3 regions of the Pseudarthrobacter sp. efr-133-R2A-89 genome follow, and region 2 is predicted to be linked to each of the others. Evidence: riboswitches for the same ligand, from Rfam matches in the RefSeq annotation. Region 2 holds a riboswitch; each other region holds the start of a gene.
The links. A riboswitch is a leader RNA that binds a small molecule or an ion and turns the genes downstream of it on or off. The one in region 2 is predicted to bind cyclic di-AMP.

Region 1 (4,322 bases), on a different contig from region 2:
CGCGTAGGTCACAGTTGCCTTGATGTGCCGGATAAGTCCCCGGCGGGGGATGACGCGGCCACGGCCGCCCGCACCTCTGCCAGGTACTCCGCGGCCACCGTGTCCCAGGACCGGACGGCGCCGGTGCCGTGGCCCGGTGCGCCGCCGGGAGTCACGTGCGGGGGCCGCGGTGCCCTGAGCTGTTCCACGACCTTGCGGACCATCGCGTCCTGGCCGGCCTCGACGGTGAGCAGCGGGTGCGGCGGGAGTTCCCGTGCCGCCACCGGGGTTGCCACCACGGGCAGTCCGGCGGCAAGGGCCTCAAGCACGGAGTTCCGGACGCCTACGCCGTGCTCGTCGGGGAAGACGGCGACGTCGGCCCCGTTGAAGACATCCGGGAGTGAGGGCACGTTGGCCTGGATTTCAATTTGCGGACCGGCCAGCGCCTGGACTGCCGCCGTGGGTTGCCGCCCTGCGATGACAAACCGTGCCTCCGGGACCTCCCTCCACACGAGGGGAGCGATCCGGGTGGCCAGGACTGTGGCGCTGTCCACGTTGGGGGCGTAGTTGAGGCTGCCCGCGAAGCAAACCACCGGCGCCTTCCGGTCCGGACGCGGCCCGGCGGCCACGCTGGTTCCGTTGGGGACGCTGTTCACGGCCCTGCCGAGTTTCGCCGACCAGGCTGCAGCGTCCTTTGCCCCGACGGTGAGCAGCCGCGCTTTGGGGGGCAGCGACCGTTCCGCCCGTTCGGCGAGGAGTTCGCGCAGCCGGTAGGCCGGCCGGAGGGAGTGTGCAATATCCGTGTCCATGGCGGCCCGGATGGACCAAGGGTCCACCGTTTGCAGCACCACGGGACCCGCCACATGGTGGGAGAGGAAGAGGGCGTGCGGGCCGTGGATGAGGGTGGCGTCATTGTTGCGGGACAGGGTGGCTGCTGCTGCCCGCGCTGACGGGGTGGAGCGCCGGTGTTTTCCCAGGCCGGCAAGGCCGCCGAGGGAGCGGACGAATGCGGCGGGGTCGTTCCGCGGGGCTATCTCGTGGACGGTTTCGCAGCGGGCCCGGACCTCCGGCGGAAGCGGGACGGGGCCGGAAAACGTCAGCAGCGTGACCGCAACATCTGCGGGAAGGTGAAGGATCACTTCGTACGGGATCATGGAGCTTCCATCACCGAGCTGCGGGTCCCGGTTTGGCACGCTTTCGGTCACGTACAGGAGCTTCATTGCAAGAGTGTACTGGATCATACTCGGGTGGCAGGGTTGCTTTGGGCAACTTTGTGGGGAACCGCAGGAAGCCAAAAAGGGCGACGGCGGGAAGTCCCGCCGTCGCCCTTTTCAACGGGCCGTGCGGCCGGCTACTGCCAGGCGCGTACGTAGTCCACCAGAAGCTGGGACTGCGGCCCGTACACCGGGTTCGTTGACGAAGCGCCGACGTTGAGCACGATGTACTGCGGGGCGTTTCCGTCGTCCGTGGGATAGGACTTGACCTTCACGCCGTCGAAGTAGACGTCCGTGGAGTTGGCCATCCGGTGCATGCCGAAGGTGTGGTACTGATTGGCCCAGTCACCGCCGACGGCCCCCTGGTTGTGTGACCCGGAGCTTGAGTGGTAGTTGACGGTCATCTTGCCCTGGAGGACCTCTGCGATGTCGTTCTCGCCGGTTGCGGGCCAGGACTGCCCGGTGGTCCAGAACGCGGGCCAGTTGTAGAGGCCGTTGGCGTTGCCGGGGAACTTGATGCGGGCCTCGACGTACCCGGTGGTGAACTGGTAACCGGTGCCCGCTCCACCCTTCGGGTTCGTGGAGACCAAGGACCCGGAAGACGAGGAGCCAAGGCTGAGGGCGAGGTTGCCGTTGGCCACGGAGACGTTGGCGGGGCTGGTGGACACCTTATTCATGCTTCCGCAGCTGGGGGCGAACCAGCAGTTGGACCACTTTCCGCTGTCCAGGCCTGAACCATTGAACTCGTCGGCGAAGGTCATGGTCCAGTTCCCGGGGACCCCCGCGGGCATCGGCGTTCCGCTGTTGGCCAGCGGTGCCGAGGCGGGCGCCACGGCGATGGGGGACTGCGGGGCAGGAGCCGCGGCGGCGGGCGCCGGAGCGGGTGCCGCGGGAGCCGGGGGAGCGGCGGGAGCCGGAACCTGCTCAGGGGCAGGAGCGGCGGCCGGTGCCGGGGCTGGGGCCGGAGCGGACGACAAGGTGGCGGGCGGGGATTCCTGCTCCTGCACGTCACTGCCGGCCTCGGCGGCGCTGGCTACGCGGGAGATATTTGCCTCTTCATTGCCGTTGGCCAGGCCGAGGCCCAGGGAGGCTGCGCCGAGGATGGCTGCTGCCAGGCCGGCGGCCAAGGGCAAGCGACGGCGGGAATCTTTGGTTGTCAGAAACTGCCGGCGTCCGGCCGGCGTGGTCTCATTTTGATAACGGCGCGCACGTTTGGCGCTCAATTTAGGGGATGCGGGCATGGGGAATTTACCTCTCAACGCCTGCGGAGTTAGCTGTCGGGTTCGAATGCTGCCATCCGGCCGCGCACTGCGGCTTCACCCCGAGGGCAGGCGGAAGCCATACCCGTGACGCTTGGGTCCCCCGCCTCTGCCTTGAAACCTTGGGGATCGCCGGAAGCGGCAGAGTTGGGCGTCTTCCGGGATTGGGGCCGGCTGGGGCGGCCCACCCGAAGACCGTACACGACAATCAACGCGGAATCACAATTGAGTAACGGAAGTACTGTCCTGGGCGTGGCGCGCCGCTGTGTGCCCGAGTTGACGTATAGGGGCGGCCGGCGCACTCACGCGTTTTCCACATACGCGTCCGGTCGGGCTGCCTCTGCCGCATCACGCGGCTAGCCTTGAGTCAAGCGCGAATCGCCTATCAGGTCCAGATGCACTAGGATATTGAAGTCTGTGCTGCGCCCTGCCTCCGTACTGGTGGCAAGGCACTGCGCGGAATCGCAAATGAACCTCCTGTTACGGAAATGCCGTAACCGCTTAGCCCAAAGGAGGTGGGTTCACATATGCGTCCTTACGAATTGATGGTAATCATCGACCCCGAGGTCGAAGAGCGTACCGTTGAGCCGTCGCTTCAGAAGTTCCTGAACGTCATCACCAACGATGGTGGAACCATCGAAAAGGTTGACATCTGGGGCCGTCGCCGTCTGGCTTACGAAATCAAGAAGAAGTCCGAAGGTATCTACGCCGTGGTGAACTTCACCGCCAAGCCGGAAACCGCCAAGGAACTTGACCGCCAGCTGTCTCTTAACGAGACCATCATGCGCACCAAGATCACCCGCCCCGAAGAGCAGAAGGTTGTTGCTGAGTAATCAGCACCAAAATTCATTCTTTACCCCGCAGGAACGCACTCTTCACCCAGGATCGAACAAGGAGGCAGTAGATGGCAGGCGAGACCACCATTACGGTCATCGGTAACCTCACCAATGACCCGGAATTGCGGTTCACACCGTCCGGTTCCGCAGTAGCGAACTTCACCATCGCTTCCACCCCCCGCACCTTTGATCGCCAGTCCAACGAGTGGAAGGACGGGGAGACCCTGTTCCTCCGCGCCGCTGTATGGCGTGAAGCTGCCGAGAACGTCGCCGAATCCCTGACCAAGGGCATGCGCGTGATCGTGACCGGCCGCTTGAAGAGCCGTTCCTACGAAACAAAAGAAGGCGAAAAGCGCACCGTCATCGAGCTTGAGGTTGACGAAATCGGCCCCAGCCTGCGCTACGCCAACGCCAAGGTCAACCGCACCCAGCGCTCCGGCGGACAGGGTGGGGGCGGCTTCGGCGGCGGCAACGGCGGCGGTGGCTTCGGAGGCGGCAACCCTGGTGGAAACCAGGGCGGCAACTCCGGTGGAGGCTGGGGCGGCGGCAACCAGCAGGCTGCACAGGACGATCCCTGGGCCACGCCCGGCGTGTCCAATGCAGGCGGCTGGGGCAACGGCCCCGATTCCGAACCTCCCTTCTAAAACCCAAACAACGGCCCGACTCCGGGACTGCCCGGGAGCCGCAAGGCACCCAAGGTTTTGCCGCCGTCGGACCACCACCATCCCGTGGATCAATATCCACGGGCTCCCTAGAATAGGAGCTCCACGATGGCTAAGGCTGAACTCCGTAAGCCCAAACCAAAGTCCAACCCCTTGAAGGCCGCTGACGTCACTGTCATCGACTACAAGGACGTAGCATTGCTGCGCAAGTTCATCTCCGACCGCGGAAAGATCCGCGCCCGTCGCGTCACTGGCGTCACGGTGCAGGAACAGCGCAAGATCGCCCAGGCAATCAAGAACGCCCGCGAAGTTGCTCTGCTGCCTTACTCCGGCGCTGGCCGCGGCTAAGGAAGGGATTAACTAACATGGCAA
Region 2 (4,322 bases):
CAGCGTTTCGTCCTGGCTTTTCACGACTTGCCTCCCACGTTGGCTCCGCACGTTTTGGTCAAGGTCTTCGCGCTGGCTCCCGGCGGCGATCCCCAGCGTGGCAGCATCACCCCACGTATCCACGTCGGCAGTGGACCCGGCTGGGACTCTGACAAGCTGCACGTCCAGATTAGCAAGGAGCGACCTCACCGAACCGTTGACCAAAGCGTTCCGAAGGGACAACTCGCCGCACGATCTTTTTAACTCATCCGTGTTATAAATGGCTGCCAACGGCTGTTCCCTGCCGTCGGCCGAGCGGGCCACGGCGCCCCGGCCATCGCCCGCAGCGGCCACCGCGGCCCGGAGCGTCGCCACCGCCCGGGCTGCCAGCGGCATGTCGCACGCAAGAACCAAAGTGAAGGGCGCCCCTCCCCCATGTTCGGCAAGGGCCGCCAGGCCGGCTGAAATCCCGGCGGCAGGACCGGCGAACGCAGGCTCCTCCCGGCAGGACAGGACGCCTGGCGGCAGGGACTGGGCGGGCCCGGCATCATCGGAAACCCCCCGGGACGGCGGGCTGCTGCAAGAAACATCACCCACAACCACCGTATGGCGGGCACCGGCAGCGGCCTCAATGGTCCAGTCCAGGAGGGTTCTTCCCCGAAGAACCAACGATTGCTTGGGCACGCCACCCAGCCGTGATGACCGGCCGCCCGCCAGGATCAGGGCGTCAAAGATCAACGGGTCCGTTTGCACCCACCCAGCCTAGCGAACAGCAACCGGCCTGGAAGCCGCTTGTCAGGCAGCGCGCTCCGGAAGCAGGAACGGATCCCAGGCGGGGGTCGGCTTCTCCAGTTCCTTGATCTGCCAGATGGTTCCGTGCGGCGGCTCCGGCACGAAGCGCAGGGTCCAACCCATCTCGCTGGGAGTGTGGTCACCCTTAACGTTGTTGCATCGCAGGCAGGCAGCCACGAGATTCTCCCAGGAATCGGCCCCGCCCCGCGATTTTGGGTGGACATGGTCGATTGTGTGCGCCGCCTTTCCGCAATATGCACACTTATGCCCGTCACGCCGAAGCACACCACGGCGGCTGACGGCCGTTGAGTGGTTATACCGCGGGCGGATGTAGCGGTTGAGGAGGATCACGGACGGGCGGCCCAGGACGTCGGTGGGGCCCACCACGGGATCATCCCCCTCGGCAACCACGCTCGCCTTGCCTGTGAGCACAAGCACCAGCGCCCGGCGGAAGGTGATAACCGCCAGCGGTTCATATCCAGCATTCAGAACGAGAGTGCGCATGCACGTACCTCTTCACGGCCGCACCCGTCAGGGGCACGAGGGCCGGCTGCCCTCGGCATGTCCGGGCTATGGATCGACATCACAAGAGTAAACAGAGAAATGCAATATCAGGTAATCGGTACACGCGGAGGCCGGTTCCCCCTCCCGGGTGCACGCAAAATAGCGCGGCTTAAACGGGAAAGACCCCCGCCTCAATGGCAGGGGTCTTTCCAGGCAAATCCCACGCGGCGCCGCGTGCGGCGGGCCGTAGTGGTTACCGGACGTGGATGAAGACCGGTCCGGAGCCAACGTTGGCGCTGAACACAACGGTGTCATTGCCGTTGAAGCCACCGTGGACGGCCATCCCGTTTCCGGCGTACACGGCGATGTGGGCCATTCCTCCACCACCATCGGCGTAGTAGATCAGGTCGCCGGGCTGGGCCTGCGAAGCAGGCACCCTGTCACCGAGGGACAGGTAACCGGCGGGCCAGTCGTGGAAGTGGATGCCGACAGCGGCCAGTGCGTTGGTCACCAGCATGGTGCAGTCCTGGTGCACGCCGAGCTGCGCGTAGGCAGCGGAGAGGATGGCAGCACCCTTTCCGCTGGCTGAAACCTGGGCGGCGGGGGCAGCCGTGGCGTCCGCAGTTGCAACCTTGGCGGTGACCTTGGGAGCGGCAACGGTCTGGGCGACGGGAGCCGGAGCGGCTTCCTGTACCGCAACCGCGGGCTCGGGAGCAGGCGCCGGGGTGGTGGTGACGGCGGGCTTCTCGAAGCTGATGGCAATGGTGGAAGCCGCTGAGATTGGAGCGTCGACGGCGGATTCAACTTCCATGGCGGATGCCGGAGCGGAGTCGCGCTTGACGTTGGTGTCGGCAGCGTTGGCTGCGATGCCGCTGGTCAGGACCAGGCCGGACGCTGCAGCAATTACTGCAGCCTGGCGGCCCATGCCGCCGGCGTTGTCACTGACAGCCTTGGCAATGATTGCGATCGAGTTGGTTTTGGTGACCTCGGCGCGGTGCCGTGCGGTAGCACGAGTCGTCATCAGTTCTCTCTTTCGTTTTCCTCTGGACCGCGGTGGCCTGTCCGAGGGGGTTGGATGCGCCGGCATCTTGGGGGTACGCCGGCGCGTCCCGAACGGGGATGTGGTTTCTAGCGAAAAAGCTTGGGGCAAAGAAATAGCCCTTGGAGCGTGGAGCCCAAGAACTACTTGTTCAGGTGGTAGTACGTGGAAGTACCGGTGGCTGCCGGCGAGTGGAGCATGGTTCCCTGCGACGGGTTGAGCGCGCTGATCATCATGCCGTTGCCGACGTAGATGCCGACGTGTGCGCCACCGTTCTGGACCACGAGGTCACCCGGCTGGGGGGTGGAGGTGGGGGTCATGATGCTCCACGCGTTCGTGCGGGGAATGCTGATGCCAGCCTGGGCATAGACCCACTGGACGAACCCGGAGCAGTCCCAACCGTTGGGGGTGGTGCCGCCCCAGACGTAGGGGTGGCCGATGCCGGTGTAGGCGATCGCGGCAATGCCGGAGGTGGCTGCGGACGAAACGGCCTCCACTGCCTGTCCGGCCTTGGACGCCTCCTGGCCGGCAGCGGTGGCGGTGCGGTCCGCGGACGCGGTGGACTGGGTGCGCACGGGCTCCACCTTCGGGGCGGCGGTGGTCTTGACCGCCGGACGCTCGAAGGAAACGGTGGCCGTGGGGGCCGCGGTGACAGCAAGGGCGGTCTGCGCGGAACCGGACTCCGTGGAGGCCGAGATGCCGGCGGTGGTGTCCGCGGCGTTGGCCGGCAGGCCCATGCTCAGGATGAGGCCTGAAGCCGCTGCCACAACGGCAGCCTGGCGGCCCACGGTCCCGGCATTGGCGCTCACGGCCTTGGACATGGCGTCCAAGGGATTGGCGCGAACCGTTTGCGCACGGTGGCGCGCAGAATTATGGCGTGAAGACACGAAGGTAGCCTCTCCCAATGCCTGCGAGGTGAGCTGTCGGATTCGGATGGGAGTCACCCGGCCACTTCGCTTCCTGGGAAGCTCATGACTTAACCCCAAGGCCTTCCGGAATGCAGAAGGCCAAAATTGGTTCCCCCGCCCCTGCCAGACGATGAAATGCGAACGGACCTTGAGCGGTGGCAGAGTTAGGCAATCCACTCAAGAGCGTCAACTTCGGAAAAGTTGACGCAAGTTAGACGGTACAGCAGTTTTGCTTCAATGTCACATTCAGGTCACGGCGGGTCACCGCGATCTGAGAGTGCGCAATCATACGGTTACAGCCAGCCCATCGGATCGACCACTTCGCCGTTGACCTGGACTTCGAAGTGCAGGTGGCAGCCAGTGGACGCGCCGGTGGTCCCGCTCAGCGCCACGACTTCGCCGCGGGAGACCGTTTGGCCCACCTTGACGTTGAAAGACGAGAGGTGGTTGTACGTGGTCTCCAGGCCGTTGCCGTGGTCGATCACCACCCGGTTTCCACCGCCGAACTGGTGCCAGCCGGCGAAGGTAACGGTTCCTGTTGCGGCCGCCAGGACGGACGTCCCGCACTGGGCCACGAAGTCCTGTCCACGGTGGAAGTCTCCGGTGCCGCCGGTGATTGGGCTGACCCGGTAGCCGAAGGGGGACGCGGTCACGAGGGATGCCAGCGGGGCGGCCAGGGTCCCGGCGGAAGCCGCGCGGGTGACCGATCCGGCCGACTGGGCGCTCAGCAGCTGCTTCAGCTTTCCGTCGGGGTCCGCCTGCGTCACGACGGCTGAGCGGCTGAAGTCGATCTGGGCGCCTACATCCGCGGAAATCTGGGGCTGGGGGCTGATTGCGGAGGCGGCCTGGGGTGCGATCCCGGCCGCATCCGTCGCCATGACGGGGCTGGTGGCGGGCATGGTCACCGTGAGCACCAGGCCGGTGGCGGCGAGGGCGATGCCGGCCTTTTGGCCGATGCCGCTGGCCGCGGCAAAGTCGGTGATTTGCCGGAAGGGACCCCGGCGGCGGCGCGCATCCCGCTGCGGGTCGCGGGGGCGCTCCGCGGCGGCTACTTCGACAACCCGGGGTGCCTCAGGGGGGCGCGCCGCGCGACGGCGGCC
Region 3 (4,322 bases), on a different contig from region 2:
ACTCAGTAAGCTTATTGTTCCCCGGTGCGCTCAACCAGAAAGGCACCCGCTCCATGGATTCCAGAGAACTGCTGCTCGAGTCCTTCGGCCGCCTCCCGGGCCTGGTCCGGCAGGTGCTCGACGGGCTCGACGAGGAACAACTCCAGCACCGCCCCTCCGGCCGCGGCAACTCCATTGCCTGGCTGGTGTGGCACCTGGGCAGGGTGGAGGATGCGCAGGTCGCCTCCGCCTCGGAGTTGGAACAGGTCTGGACGTCCGAAGGCTTCGTGTCGCGTTTTGGCCTCCCCTTGGCGGAAGGCGACACGGGCTACGGCCACTCCAGCAGCCAGGTGGATACTGTCCGGGCATCCGGTGAACTCCTGCTTGAGTACTGTGAAGCGGTCCACCGGCAAACCACGAAGGTCCTCGAAGGCCTGGAAGGCCCGGACCTGGACCGCGTGGTGGACAGGCGCTGGGATCCGCCGGTGACCCTTGGCGTGCGGCTTGTCAGCATCCTGGGGGACTGCCTCCAGCATGCCGGCCAGGCCGCCTATGCCAAGGGGCTGCATGATGCGGGAGCCGGCGCCGGCAGTGCGTGAACCTGTGGTGAAGGAGGGGCCAGGCGGCACTATGGCGCTAGGGTTAATCCATGACGGCAGCAGCTGAATCCACGGTCACCTTCGACGGCCGTTTCGCCCGTGAACTGGCGGAACTTGCTGTTCCCTGGCAGGCCGAGGAAGCGCCGGACCCCGAACTCCTGGTCCTGAATGAAAAGCTTGCCGCAGGCCTGGGCCTTGACCCGCAGTACCTCCGCAGTCCCGAAGGGGTGCGCCTCCTCGTGGGCAACCACCTTCCCGCAGGCGCCACTCCGGTGGCACAGGCTTACGCTGGACACCAGTTCGGCGGCTACTCGCCATTGCTCGGCGACGGGCGCGCGCTCCTGCTGGGGGAAGTCACGGACCGCGCCGGCCACCTGCTGGACATCCACCTCAAAGGCTCGGGGCGCACCCCCTTCGCCCGCGCCGGGGACGGCCGGGCCGTCGTCGGGCCTATGCTGCGTGAGTACGTAGTCAGTGAGGCCATGCACGCCGTGGGTATTCCCACCACCCGCTCTCTCGCCGTCGTGGCTACGGGGCGGCAGGTCCGGCGCGAGGGCATGCTGCCCGGCGCCGTCCTGGCGCGGGTGGCCCACAGCCACCTGAGGGTTGGGAGCTTCCAGTACGCCCGGGCCACGGAAAACATGGACCTGCTCAAACGGCTGGCGGACCACGCCATCAGCAGGCTTTATCCGGACGCTGCCGTGGCCCCCAACCCCTACCTGGCACTGTTCGCGTCCGTCGTTGCCGCCCAGGCCGGACTTGTGGCCCGGTGGATGCTGGCTGGATTCGTACACGGGGTCATGAATACGGACAACATGACCATCTCAGGGGAAACCATCGACTACGGCCCGTGTGCGTTCCTGGATGCCTTCAATCCCACCGCCGTCTTCAGTTCCATCGACGTCAGCGGCCGCTACGCCTACGCCAACCAGCCCATCCTTGCCGAATGGAACCTCGCCCGCCTTGCCGAGTCGATGCTCCCGCTCATTGACGGAGACGAGGACAAGGCCGTTGCCGCAGCGGTGGAGGTGCTCGGTGGATTCCGTGGACGGTACAGCACGGCGTGGACCGGCGGCATGAAAACCAAACTGGGCCTTGCCGCTGGAAACGTCAGCGACGACGCCGCGTCCAGTGTTATTGACGAGGTGGTGGCCATCCTCAAGGACGGCCCGGTGGACTACACCCTGTTCTTCCGTAACCTCGGCAGGGCGGCCCGCGGCGATCTGCGCCCGGCGCGCAAGATGGTGATGGATTTGGCCGGCTTCGACGCCTGGTCGGAGCGGTGGTTGGCGCTGCAACCCGACGCAGGGCTGATGGACAGCGTCAACCCGGCCTACATTCCACGGAACCACCTGGTGGAGGAAGCCCTCGCCGCCGGCACGGAAGGAGACGTGGCCCCGCTGCACCGCCTGCTTCAGGCCGTCACCGATCCTTTCACCGAGCGCCCCGGGCTGGAACGCTACGTGGAAGGTCCCCCGGCGGGCTTCGGGACCTACACGACCTTTTGCGGGACCTGATCTAACAACAACAGGAGGGTGGCAACCGGAGGCCCGGCCGCCACCCTCCTGTTGGGAGCAGGCTTTGCTGGCGAAGACTAGGCCACGCGGACCACTGAGTAGCCGCTGAGCCAGCTGATGGAGTGAACCTGCGTGGTGTAGCCGTTGACGCCGCCGCTCACAACCTGGCCGTTGCCGGCGTAAACGCCCACGTGGCCCGACGTGATGATGAGGTCGCCGGGTGCCGGGCTCCCGACCACGCTGCCGTACTGGAAGAACTGCGTGGGAGCCAGGTCGCCAACACTCTTGCCGACGGAGCGAAGGGCCTTTTCAACCATGGCGGTGCAGTCCTGGCTCACGCCGATCTGGCTGTAGGCCGAGGCCAGGATGGCAGCGCCGGTCCCGGTCCCGGTGGTGGAGGCCACCGGCGTCGCGGATGCGTAGGACATGTTCATGCCGGTGTTCGCCGGTGCGGTGGCGGCTGCCGCCTGGACGGGGGCCGCCGCCGGCGCCGGGGCAGGTGCTGCCACGTAGCCCGCGCCGGGGATCTGGATCTGGTCACCGGGGTAGATGATGGACCACAATCCGAGGCCGTTGGCAGCCAGGACGTCATTGAGGCTGACTCCGTACGCGGCCGAAATTGCGCCGAGGGTATCCCCGGAAACGACGGTGTGGACGGTTGCTGCCGCGGCTGCCGGAGCAGCTGCAGGAGACGCGGCGGCCTGGACGCTGGCCTGTTCAGTGGTGTCCGCGCCCGTCACGCCCGCGTGGGCCGGGGCGCCGACGCCGAAGGCAATGCCGGACGCGGCGGCAACGGCGAGGGCCGGACGGCCCAACGAACGGGCCTGTGATTTGGCCGTCACGGCAAGTCCCTCGAGCGCAATGGAGTGGGCCGGGGTCGCGCGGTGGCGGGCAGTGCTGAGATTCTTTGACACGATTGATCGCCTCTCCCATGCCTGCGGGGTGAGCTGTCGGGTTCGGGTTGGAGATACCCGGCCGAACACATCTCCGCGGTGGGCGGAGGAGCTGTCCGACTTAACCCCAAGACCTCAAAGGTCGTGGAAACTTGGTTCCCCCGTCCCTGCCAGCATGAAAGCGGTTGAATCCCGGTATCAGCGGCAGGGCTCGGCAAACTGATGGGAGTGTCCCGTTTGGGGAGGGACACCCGAAGACCATAACCCGCCAACCCCACAATTGTCACGTTTCGGTAACATACGAGCTTCCTCTCTCGTATTCAACCAGCGATTGGATGTGTCCTGTCCACCCATGCTGGACTCCGGCCGGTCCGCCGCCGGCGCGAAAGGGTAACAAACCGGGCACGGGCGCCTTTCCGCCCCGGCGTGCCGCCGGTATGCTTCGGGACTATGCCCCTGTTCGTGACCATGCCCAAGTCCCCGCTGTTGGGGGGACTGCTCGCCATCGCAGTGGCAGCGGCCACGGTGCTGCCTGCCTCTGCGGACGAGCCTGCACCTCCCGGTGGATATCCGTCCTGGGCTGACGTGCAGCAGGCACAGTCTTCCGAGGCAGCGAAAGCGGCAGAGATCACCACCATCAATGGGCTGCTGAACGGACTCCAGACCCAGGCTGAAGCCGCCGGTGACACTGCGGTCCGGGCAGCGGCCGACTACGCCGCAGCCGACGCCGAGCTGCAGGCGGCATCGGTGAGGCTGGATTCATTGTCCGCCCAGGCCGTCCGCGCCAATGACGAACTGGCCCGGCACCGCAAGGAAATCGGAGCACTTGCCGTCCAGTCGTACAAGACGGGCGGAACCAATACCGGGTTCTTCGTGGCCCTGGATGCCCTCCAAAACAACAGCGTCCAGGGGCTCAACCTCGTCCAGTTGGTGGGCGACAAGACTGCGGCCCTGGTGGAGAAAGCTGCCGCCGCCGGAAAGGTTGCCGCGTCACTGGCAGACCAGGAAAAAGTGGCCCGCACTGAGCGGGAACGCCTGTCCGGGGAAGCAAAGGCCAAACTGGACGCGGCCCGCTCCGCCCAGGACGCGCTCGCCCGGCAGGTCAGTGACGAAAAGCAGCACAGCACGGAGCTGACGGCCCAGCTGGCCTCGCTGAAGGGGACGACGGCGGCACTCGAGGGAGAGTACCGGCAGGGCCAGGCGGCGCTGGCTGCCTATGAAGCGGCCCAGGAGGCCAAGCGCGCCGCCGCGGCGGAGCAGGCCCGCCGGCAGGCCGAAGCCGCGGCGCAGGCCGCCGCAGCCGCAGCCCGGCAGCCCAACCCCGCGCCCGCAGC

Region 1: linked by a shared signal. The riboswitch ahead of QRM95_RS03550 (glycoside hydrolase family 16 protein) and the one ahead of QRM95_RS19540 (C40 family peptidase) in region 2 are both predicted to bind cyclic di-AMP.
Region 3: linked by a shared signal. The riboswitch ahead of QRM95_RS01955 (C40 family peptidase) and the one ahead of QRM95_RS19540 (C40 family peptidase) in region 2 are both predicted to bind cyclic di-AMP.

The regions. Positions count from the first base shown of each region.
Region 1 is NZ_JARVSE010000002.1:156,484-160,805, reverse strand. It holds gene QRM95_RS03560 (oligosaccharide flippase family protein) at 1-12, opposite strand, end outside; gene QRM95_RS03555 (glycosyltransferase) at 9-1,199, opposite strand; gene QRM95_RS03550 (glycoside hydrolase family 16 protein) at 1,331-2,326, opposite strand; cyclic di-AMP (ydaO/yuaA leader) riboswitch at 2,438-2,590, opposite strand; gene rpsF (30S ribosomal protein S6) at 2,980-3,285, shown strand; gene QRM95_RS03540 (single-stranded DNA-binding protein) at 3,357-3,932, shown strand; gene rpsR (30S ribosomal protein S18) at 4,059-4,298, shown strand; gene rplI (50S ribosomal protein L9) at 4,316-4,322, shown strand, end outside.
Region 2 is NZ_JARVSE010000013.1:62,890-67,211, reverse strand. It holds gene QRM95_RS19555 (NTP transferase domain-containing protein) at 1-732, opposite strand, end outside; gene QRM95_RS19550 (HNH endonuclease) at 775-1,275, opposite strand; gene QRM95_RS19545 (NlpC/P60 family protein) at 1,529-2,296, opposite strand; gene QRM95_RS19540 (C40 family peptidase) at 2,458-3,135, opposite strand; cyclic di-AMP (ydaO/yuaA leader) riboswitch at 3,206-3,387, opposite strand; gene QRM95_RS19535 (M23 family metallopeptidase) at 3,516-4,322, opposite strand, start outside.
Region 3 is NZ_JARVSE010000001.1:423,483-427,804, reverse strand. It holds gene QRM95_RS01965 (mycothiol transferase) at 54-578, shown strand; gene QRM95_RS01960 (protein adenylyltransferase SelO) at 629-2,095, shown strand; gene QRM95_RS01955 (C40 family peptidase) at 2,173-3,009, opposite strand; cyclic di-AMP (ydaO/yuaA leader) riboswitch at 3,013-3,182, opposite strand; gene QRM95_RS01950 (coiled-coil domain-containing protein) at 3,439-4,322, shown strand, end outside.